2 regions of the Peribacillus sp. RS7 genome follow, and region 1 is predicted to be linked to the other one. Evidence: riboswitches for the same ligand, from Rfam matches in the RefSeq annotation. Region 1 holds a riboswitch; the other holds the start of a gene.
What was found. A riboswitch is a leader RNA that binds a small molecule or an ion and turns the genes downstream of it on or off. The one in region 1 is predicted to bind lysine.

Region 1 (5,398 bases):
GGACCGATTATCTTATGTGAAGATACAGCCCAGGCTGAATTCTCATCCATCAGCGTTGATCATTATGCAGCTTTCTCCTGTGCCCTTGAATACGTGATTGCTAAAGGTTATCAGAAAATCGGATACAGTCTTGGCCGTAAAAAGAGCAGAAACAGTTCTCTCCGTACAAAGGCTTTTAACGATATCATGAGTAAACATCAACTTATAAACAATAAAGATTGGCTGTTTGAAGGCAGTTATCACATCAAAGACGGTGAACAATTGTTTCAGGATTGGAATTCGATGATGAATAAACCTGAGGCCATCATCATCACTAATGATGACACGGCGGCAGGCTTCATTCTAACAGCTAAGAAATCTGGCTTGAGGGTACCTGAAGATGTGGCCATTCTCGGCTTCAATAATGATAGCCTGAGTGAAATGCTCGAAATCACGACCATTTCCTTACCGCTGGAATGGATTGGGAAAATGGCAGTGGATCTATTCGAGAATCCCGAAGTGGTCAAACATGTAAAACTGGAATACGCCCTTATAAAAAGAAGGAGCGTTTAATAACGCTAAGAATAGCTTTACTTTTGTATCATCAAATCTTCCAGACTTTCTTGAACTAGGAAAAAATAACCACATAAAATAATCATTGCGATATCCATGAGATTATTTTATAATTTTGATATAGTAAAGTTTACTCAATTACTAGCAATCTATTAGCTATTGCATGAATTTCATGAGTATAATCGTCCGTCGTCAATTACAAGATGGCGCAACGATTTAAGAAAATTGAATACTTCCTCATTTACCGATGAGTTAGAGGCTGCAGCTTATAAAAGTAAAACGGACGAGATTCTGGAAAATTAAAGACTCCGTTTGAAAGGATAAGTTGCCGAAGTTTGGGTATATTCCATGTATACCTTGGCTGGCGGTGTTTCCGAACAGGAACATCACTGTCACGTTTTTTCTAAAAGCGTGGGGAGCTATCTTCGGAAGGATAAACGGGTTTATTATAAACAGCCGTCGATCTTTTTCGACTGCTGTTTTTTTATATTTCGTTCCCTTCCAATAAAAAGGAGTGTAACATCAATTGGCAAATTCACAACAAGCATCAAGCCCTACTGAATTGAAAAGGAGCCTGAAAGCGCGGCACTTGATGATGATTTCATTAGGTGGAACGATTGGAACAGGTTTATTTTTAGCAAGTGGCGGTGCCATTCATTCAGCCGGACCCGGCGGTGCCTTGGTGGCATACGCGATTATCGGCATCATGGTTTATTACTTAATGACAAGTCTTGCAGAAATGGCAGCGTTCATGCCAGTGGCCGGTTCGTTCCGTGTCTATGCATCCAAATTCGTCGATCCGTCTTTCGGTTTTGCGATTGGATGGAACTACTGGTATAACTGGGCAATCACCATTGCCGCTGAATTAGCAGCCGTTGTCTTAATTATGAAGTTCTGGTTCCCGGATAGTCCTTCCTTTATCTGGAGTGCCATTGCGTTAATTACAATGTTTCTTATCAATTACATGTCCGTTAAAGGTTTTGGGGAAACGGAATTCTGGTTTGCCATGATCAAAGTCGTGACGGTCGTCATATTCTTGATCACTGGTGTCTTGATCATCCTCGGAATCATGGGTGGGAAAGACCCAATTGGTTTTTCCAATTTCACAATGGGCGAAGGTCCCTTTAACGGGGGGTTCTTCACGATTCTAGGCGTATTCATGGCAGCTGGCTTTTCTTTCCAAGGAACTGAATTGCTTGGAGTGACGGCTGGTGAAAGTGAGGATCCGGAAAAAAATATCCCTAAAGCGATCAGATCCGTTTTCTGGCGCATCATCTTATTCTATATCCTTGCAATTTTTGTAATTGGAATGATCATACCGTTTACGGATTCACGTTTATTGAGTGAAGATGTTGCCGTAAGTCCATTCACGCTTGTATTTGAACGTGCGGGCCTTGCATTTGCTGCATCCATCATGAACGCGATCATTTTATCATCTGTACTCTCTGCCGGTAACTCTGGCATGTACGCTTCAACCCGTATGCTATGGGACTTGGCGCGTGATGGGAAAGCACCGAAATTCCTTGGCAAGTTAGATAAAAGAGGAGTACCAGTGAATGCACTTATCGTGACTTCCTTAGTTGGCTGCGTTGCATTCTTAGCTTCATTTTTCGGAGATGGTGTTGTTTATATCTGGTTATTGAATGCTTCAGGCATGGCCGGATTCGTCACCTGGGTCGGGATTGCGATTGCCCATTATCGGTTCCGCAAAGCCTACGTAGCTCAAGGCCTTGATATGAATGCTTTACCATACCGGGCCAAAGGCTTCCCATTCGGACCTATATTCGCACTTGTCCTTTGTATCATCATTATCATTGGACAAGGCTATCAAGCCTTCAGCAGCAATGGGATAGATTGGAATTCAATGTTCGTTTCCTACATTGGCTTGATTCTATTTTTCGTCCTATGGTTCGGCTATAAAATTAAGCATAAAACGAAAATAATTCCCCTTGAGGAATGTGACCTTAAATCCAAATAATACGTAAAAGGACCTGCTCTTCTCTAAACGGGGAAGAACAGGTCCTTTTTTCATTTCAAATGATAAACACGACATTCATATGGACGCAGAGGTTTGGTGGAGATTCCTTCTTCTTCCTGATCATAATTACCGATCAGCCTTGTAGCAGAATATGCATGCAGCTCTTCAGGCAAAGAATAGGAGGCCGGCTCCTCTTTAAAGTTGCATAGCACTAACAGCTTTTCTTCTTCAAACGTTCTCGTATAGGCAAATATTCGTTCATCATCTGGACAGAGCAGTTCAAAACGGCCATAAACGACGATTTCATGATTCTTGCGTATTTGGATAAGCCTTTTATAAAAATGAAAAATGGAATTCGGATCATTGTAGGCTTTTTCCGCATTGATCTCGGGAAAATTGGGATTAACCTTAATCCATGGACTCCCATTTGTGAATCCTGCGTTCCGGGAGTCATTCCACTGAATCGGTGTCCTCGCATTATCCCTGCTGCGGGCGTGAATGGCTGACATCATCCGCTCTTTTGACCAGCCACGCGAATTGACGAGTTCGTCATATGAATTCAACGTTTCAATATCCCGGTATTCATCGATGCTTTCAAATGTAACATTGGTCATGCCCAACTCTTCCCCTTGATATATATAAGGTGTCCCCTGAAGCATATGAAGACAAGCGGCAAGCATCTTTGCGCTTTCAATACGATACTTTCCATCATTTCCAAACCTTGAGACAACCCGGGGCTGATCATGATTGTTCCAGTATAAACTGTTCCAGCCATTCCCCTCCAAACCAGTCTGCCACTTGGAAAGAATTCGCTTTAAATCGCTTAGCTTCCACTTATCGTTACTCCATTTCCCTTCTGGTCCGCACCCCAAATCCATATGTTCGAATTGAAAGACCATATGTAGCTCACCACGATCTTTACCTGTAAACAATTGTGCTTCCTCCGGTGTGACGCCTGGCATCTCCCCAACGGTAATCACGTCATATCGAGAAAGTGCCCGTTGATTGATTTCCTGTAAAAACTCATGTATGCGCGGTCCATTCAGGAAAAAGGGGCTTCCATCACCATACTGCTTCTCATGATGAACGGATCCATCTGAATAGCTCTGATCTTTTGAAAGGAAGTTGATGACATCCATCCGAAATCCATCGACACCCTTATCCAGCCACCAAGTCATCATGCTGTAGATTTCTTCACGGAGCTTAGGGTTCTCCCAGTTTAAATCAGGTTGTTTCTTGCTGAATAAATGTAAATAATATTCATCCGTTCCTTCATCATATTCCCATGCCGAACCTTTAAAAATGGACTCCCAATTATTTGGCTCTTCCCCATTCCTTCCAGGTTTCCAAATATAATAATCACGCTTTGGATTATCTTTTGAGGATCGGGATTCAATGAACCACGAATGTTCATCTGAAGAATGGTTGACCACCAGATCCATCATGATCTTCATCCCACGTTCATGCACCGCCTTCAGCAACCTATCAAAATCAGCCATTGTCCCGAATTCAGTCATGATTGATCGATAATCACTGATATCGTACCCATTGTCATCATTGGGAGATTGATAAATGGGGGATAGCCATATCACGTTCACACCCAGCTCTTGTAAATAATCGAGTTTCATCAAGATCCCGTTTAAATCCCCTATCCCATCTCCATCACTATCCATAAAACTCCTTGGATACACTTGATACACAACTGCCTCTTTCCACCATGCTTTGTCCATGCCTTTCCTCCCCTCTTTAAACGCATTGACATAATCATTACACCAATACCCTATTATAAAGGGAGAAACTTCAGAATATTCTTCTTTTATTCCGCAATTCCGGTTTGAATCATTTCAATGTCCAAATCCACCTCGATGGGAATATGGGGATATGCCCCCTCCCAATGTTTTTGATCGAAATTTCTTGTTTTACTTTTAGCGTGATCACCCAGTGCAATCGGATCTATATTGTTTTCCTGAAACATGGTTACCATCTCATTTAATTTATTACCAATGACATGTTCAGCCCTGGCCTCTATTTTATTCAGGTCGACCCCTTTGCCCAAGTCATAACCTTGGACCTCTAGCAAACTTGCTTTTAGTTTCACTTCAATCCTGACTTTGGGGTCTTGATTTACATTCGAGAAATCATAATGGACACGTGACTCCACGTTATTGATATCTGTATAGTCATTTTCCTTCCATTTAATTTCATAATTCCCCAGCTTAAAGTTTTCACTAAGGACTTTGAATAAAAACCCATCCTCATAAGGGATATATTTACCAATATACCTATCACTTTTAAACAGGGCGATCCCTTTTACCTGTATATGGTCTTCTGCAGTTTCCAATAAGGGCAGGACCGGATCGATCCCTTTACCATGAACTGCATATAAATACCTGTGCAAATCTACATCAGGCAAATTAGTTCGGATATTCTGTTCGATCAGTTCTTTTACTTGAACCCCTGGAGTTTTAATCAACTTCGGTTCCATTTTAACTACATCCTCAGCTTTACCATGAACGATCGCTAAATACAAATCCCGTCCCACCATCGGGTCACGCCGATATGTATCGACGTAATCATTCAACCCATTACCCGCCAACTCTTCACCATAGAGAATGACTGTCAGCCTCCCGCCGACAATCGGGAATGGTGTCTTTGCATTTTCTTGCTGGCGGGCTGCCTTTATATCATGGGAAATCGATTCATATACTTCATTACCTAGATCTGCTTCCTCACCAGGCTGAGGAACGCTGACAACGACCGTACCTTTGATTTTATTGTCTCCGGCATCATCATAACCTACGACTTCAGCAATTAAAATATCTTCTAATATTTGCTTTTCCACACCGCACGCCGTCATCAAGAAACAAG
Region 2 (5,398 bases), 1.2 Mb from region 1:
AATCATGAAAGCGAAGAAAAAACCGCTTGAAGAATTGGAATTGGATGACCTGGATTTGGAAGAGGAAGATGTTGAAGCAAAAACAAAAACGATTGAAATCTACCTTCCTGCGAAAAAAGAAGCTGGAAAAGTATTGAACGGCGAAATCGGTGCCCAAGTCAGCGAACTTGTTCAATTATTACGCAGCGAAGCAAAAGTGATTTAATCGAAACGGTACTTTTAAAACAACAACACACGACAAATAGATAAAATAGAGCACAGGAGGTTTTTATAAATGGCTAGAAAGTTTCTGGTATTGGGCGAAGTTCGCGACGGTTCACTAAGAAATGTATCATTTGAAGCTATCGGTGCGGCTAAACTTGCTGCAGATGGCGGGGAAATCGTAGGTGTTTTAGTTGGTGACAGTGTTCAAAATTTCGGAAATGAATTGATCCAGTATGGTGCAGACCGGGTTGTTGCAGTCGAAAATGATCAATTGAAACAATATACTTCAGATGGTTATGCGCAAGGATTGCTTGCCGTCATCGAGCAGGAAAAGCCAGAAGGGATTTTCTTTGGACATACGGCTCTGGGAAAAGACCTTGCACCTAAATTGGCTGGAAAGCTTGAATCAGGATTGATTTCCGACGTTACATCCATTGAAGAAGAAGGCGGAAATATCGTTTTCACCCGCCCGATATATTCTGGTAAAGCATTTGAAAAGAAAATTGTTACAGATGGCGTGATATTCGCGACAATCCGCCCGAACAATATTGAACCGTTAGCGAAAGATGAGTCCCGTTCTGGTGATGTTTCTGCATTAAGTGTGGATATTAAGGATTTACGCACAATCATCAAAGATGTTGTTAGAAAAGCTAGTGAAGGGGTCGACCTTTCAGAAGCAAAAGTAATCATCGCAGGTGGCCGTGGCGTGAAAAGTGAAGATGGTTTTGAACCATTGAAGGAACTGGCACAAGTACTGGGCGGAGCGGTAGGTGCTTCCCGCGGTGCATGTGATGCGGACTATTGCGATTACTCTTTGCAAATCGGGCAAACGGGTAAAGTCGTTACACCAGACCTTTATATCGCCTGCGGTATTTCTGGAGCGATACAGCATTTAGCGGGGATGTCCAACTCCAAGGTTATCGTTGCCATCAACAAAGACCCGGAAGCTAACATATTCAATATAGCTGATTATGGAATTGTCGGAGATCTTTTCGAAGTCGTTCCATTACTTACGGAAGAATTCAAAAAACTAAAAGTTAACGCTTAAAAGAAATAAATTCTGATGAGGGGCAAGACATTTGGCATAAGCCGATACATGTCTTGCCCCTTCATTTTTTTTGGCTTTTAGGCAAGGTTTGAGCCTGCATATTTACTCTTTTTTTGGACATCCTACCACTGAAGCAAAATATTAGCATCGTTTCTAGCAACAATGGTATACTGTCTTTAGTTATTTGAGTAATTTTGAGGAGGAAATATATATGGCTATTGTAAATGCAACTGACCAAACTTTCACAACAGATACTAGCGAAGGTGTAGTTCTTGTAGATTTTTGGGCACCATGGTGCGGACCTTGTAAAATGATCGCTCCTGTTCTTCAAGAGCTTGATACTGAAATTGGCGATACAGCGAAAATCGTAAAAGTGGATGTAGATGAAAACCAAGAAACAGCTGGGAAATTCGGTGTGATGAGCATCCCGACATTAATCGTCCTTAAAGACGGTGAAGTGGTGGATAAAGTTGTTGGTTTCCAACCTAAAGAAGCACTTGCTGAACTTATTTCAAAACACTCGTAATAGTAAGTTAGCTAAAAAAAGCTTCAAGTCTGCGGACTTGAAGCTTTTTTCGCTAACTTGATATATAATAATTGTAAAATGGGAGAACAGGAGGCTGAATGCATGAACCAACAAATAAAGAATAAACTTGCCCTTCTTCCCGATCAACCTGGTTGTTATTTAATGAAAGATCGTCAGGGAACGATCATATATGTAGGCAAAGCGAAAGTGTTGAAAAATCGTGTCCGTTCTTATTTCACGGGTTCTCATGATGGAAAAACATTTCGGCTTGTGAATGAGATAGAGGATTTTGAATACATCGTTACCTCTTCCAATATCGAGGCGCTTATTTTAGAGCTGAACTTAATCAAAAAACATGATCCAAAATATAATGTCATGCTTAAGGATGATAAGACGTACCCTTTCATCAAGCTGACGGCGGAACGTCATCCACGTCTAATCATTACGCGAAAAGTAAAAAAAGATAAAGGGAAATACTTCGGACCATATCCAAATGCTTTTGCAGCTAACGAAACGAAAAAATTGCTCGATCGCATCTATCCCCTTAGAAAATGCAATACCTTACCTGATCGTGTTTGTCTTTATTATCACCTTGGCCAGTGCCTGGCCCCATGTGTTTATGATGTTGAGGAACAGGAATATAAGAAAATGGTGGATGATATCAACCGCTTCTTGAACGGTGGACATACTGAGATAAAAAAAGAACTGACTGAAAAAATGCTGGAGGCATCAGAAAATCTCGATTTCGAGAGGGCCAAAGAGTTCCGTGACAAAATTGCCCACATCGATATTACGATGGAGAAGCAGAAAATGATGACGACCGATTTCATCGACAGGGATGTATTTGGGTTTGCCTATGATAAAGGCTGGATGTGTGTTCAGGTATTTTTTGTCCGACAGGGTAAATTGATAGAAAGAGATGTTTCACTTTTTCCTGTCTATGATGAACCGGAACAGGAACTTCTTACATTCCTCGGTCAGTTTTACGAGATTACCAACCACTTTAAACCAAAGGAAATCTTGCTGCCTGAGTCAGTGGATGCTGAAATGGCCGAAGGGCTCCTTGGTGTCAAAACGATTCACCCGAAACGGGGATCGAAAAAAGACATGCTTAAATTAGCGAATAAAAATGCCTCCATCGCCCTTCAGGAAAAATTCTCCTTGATTGAACGGGATGAAGAAAGAACCATCAATGCGGTAGAAAACCTCGGGACCCAATTAGGCATCTACACCCCGCACCGAATTGAAGCTTTCGATAACTCCAATATTCAGGGAAGTGACCCTGTTTCCGCTTTAGTCGTGTTCATTGATGGGAAACCGGAAAAAAGGGAGTACCGTAAATATAAGATCAAGACGGTCCAGGGACCTGATGATTATGAATCGATGCGTGAAGTGGTCAGAAGAAGGTATTCACGAGTATTGAAAGAAGGGCTGCCGCTTCCGGACTTAATCATCATCGATGGTGGAAAGGGCCATGTGGAAGCCGTTCGGGATATATTGGAGAATGAATTGGGCCTTGATATTCCACTATCAGGTCTCATTAAGGATGAAAAGCATAGGACCTCGCAGTTGATGATTGGAAATCCGCTTGAACTCGTACCACTTGATTCACGTAGCCAGGAATTTTACTTATTGCAAAGAATTCAGGATGAGGTGCATCGATTCGCGATTACGTTTCATCGCCAGCTACGCGGGAAAAATGCGGTTCACTCCCAGCTAGATGATATTCCAGGTGTCGGGGAAAAGCGAAGGAAGCAATTGTTGAGGCATTTTGGGTCATTAAAGAAAATCAAAGAGGCAACGGCCGAGGAAATTATGGAAGCGGGCATGCCAAAAGGGGTAGCCGAGGGAATCGTAAGAAAATTACAAGAATAATCTTGCTACCGACTATTCCCTATGCTATGATTAAAAGGAATTTTTAACTAGACAACTTAAAAGTGCTGATAGAGGTGCGGAATTCAAGAGTAAAAACCTGGAGAAGTATGAGCTTCCATGAAAGGTTTTGAAAGGGGATGACGCCGAAGGAAGACAAGACTCATACCTTGTTTTTCTGGTCTGACATTTAATAAATGGCGGATTGTCAGGGTTAATACCCTGGAGAGCTATCTCACTGTGTTTACAGTATCAGATATGTGATCACAGCAATGAGATATTTCTCATTGCTTTTTTTATTGCCTAAAAAGGTAGAGAGGGTGCATTAGGATGGCATTAATCGTTCAAAAATTCGGCGGAACATCCGTCGGAAGCGTAGAAAAAATCAAAAATGTTGCCAATCGGGTAATCGAGGAAGTGGAGAATGGAAATGGTGTTGTAGTCGTTGTTTCAGCTATGGGGAAAACCACAGATCAATTGGTTTCCATGGCCCAAGATATTTCCGGAACCCCGAGCAAGAGGGAAATGGATATGCTATTGACGACGGGGGAACAGATCACGATATCCCTGTTAACGATGGCATTGATTGAAAAAGGACATGAAGCCATTTCGTACACAGGCTGGCAGGCAGGCATGCAAACGGAATCCGTTCATGGGAATGCCAGGATTTTAAACATCGATTCTACAAGGATTCAAGCCCAACTCCAGGAAAAGAAAATTGTGGTCGTAGCCGGTTTCCAGGGGAGCGATGCAAATGGGGAAATCACTACCTTAGGGCGGGGTGGTTCCGATACGACGGCGGTTGCCATCGCTGCAGCGCTGAATGCGGATAGATGCGATATTTATACGGATGTAACGGGTGTTTTCACTACGGATCCACGCTACATAAAAGGTGCGCGAAAACTTCAATCCATTTCTTACGATGAGATGCTGGAACTTGCAAACCTGGGGGCGGGCGTCCTACATCCAAGGGCTGTCGAATATGCAAAGAATTATCAAATCCCGCTTGAAGTCCGTTCAAGCATGGAGAGAGAATCAGGAACGATCATAGAGGAGGAAGCAACTATGGAAGAAAACTTAATTGTACGCGGCATTGCTTTTGAAGACAGTATTACTAGGGTCACAATTTATGGTTTGCCACAATCACTTGGTGCATTATCCACAATTTTCACGACACTTGCGAAAAACCGGATTAATGTGGACATCATCATTCAAAGCATGACTGCCGAGGATACGACCAATCTATCATTTTCCACAAAAAGTGAAGATACGGAAGCGGCATTGATCGTGCTGGAAAACAATAAAGAACGATTGGCATTCGACCGAATCGAAACGGAGGGTGGGTTGGCCAAAGTGTCCATCGTCGGATCTGGTATGGTATCCAATCCAGGAGTGGCTGCCGAGATGTTTGAAGTGATGGCCAATACAGGCATCCAAGTGAAAATGGTCAGCACATCGGAAATTAAAGTCTCGACTGTCGTCAATGAAAAGGAAATGGTGAAGGCGGTCGAATCTCTTCATGAAGCATTTAAACTTGGACAGCATGCAAATGTGCTAGCTTGAGTGTAAGGAGTCCAATAAAAAAACAGACTTCCGGTAAAAAGGGTAAGTCTGTTTTAAGGGCTCGTTAGATAGGGTCTCTGGGATCCCATTGGATGGTGAATATCACTTTTTTTGCGCGGCGTTTGATTTCTTCCGTTGATTCGCTGAGGAATTTTTTTTGCAGTGTAAACTGCTCGGCAAGGAAA

Region 2: it holds a riboswitch for lysine, as region 1 does, so the genes downstream of both, ACDZ29_RS02440 (aspartate kinase) here and ACDZ29_RS08525 (amino acid permease) in region 1, are expected to answer to the same signal.

Annotation. Positions count from the first base shown of each region.
Region 1 is NZ_CP168135.1:1,634,536-1,639,933, forward strand. Features, by position in the region: gene ACDZ29_RS08520 (LacI family DNA-binding transcriptional regulator) at 1-552, shown strand, start outside; lysine riboswitch at 798-982, shown strand; gene ACDZ29_RS08525 (amino acid permease) at 1,079-2,530, shown strand; gene ACDZ29_RS08530 (alpha-glucosidase) at 2,581-4,260, opposite strand; gene ACDZ29_RS08535 (Ger(x)C family spore germination protein) at 4,347-5,398, opposite strand, start outside.
Region 2 is NZ_CP168135.1:464,214-469,611, reverse strand. Features, by position in the region: gene ACDZ29_RS02460 (electron transfer flavoprotein subunit beta/FixA family protein) at 1-205, shown strand, start outside; gene ACDZ29_RS02455 (electron transfer flavoprotein subunit alpha/FixB family protein) at 275-1,252, shown strand; gene trxA (thioredoxin) at 1,464-1,778, shown strand; gene uvrC (excinuclease ABC subunit UvrC) at 1,881-3,653, shown strand; lysine riboswitch at 3,715-3,891, shown strand; gene ACDZ29_RS02440 (aspartate kinase) at 3,981-5,213, shown strand; gene ACDZ29_RS02435 (YslB family protein) at 5,278-5,398, opposite strand, start outside.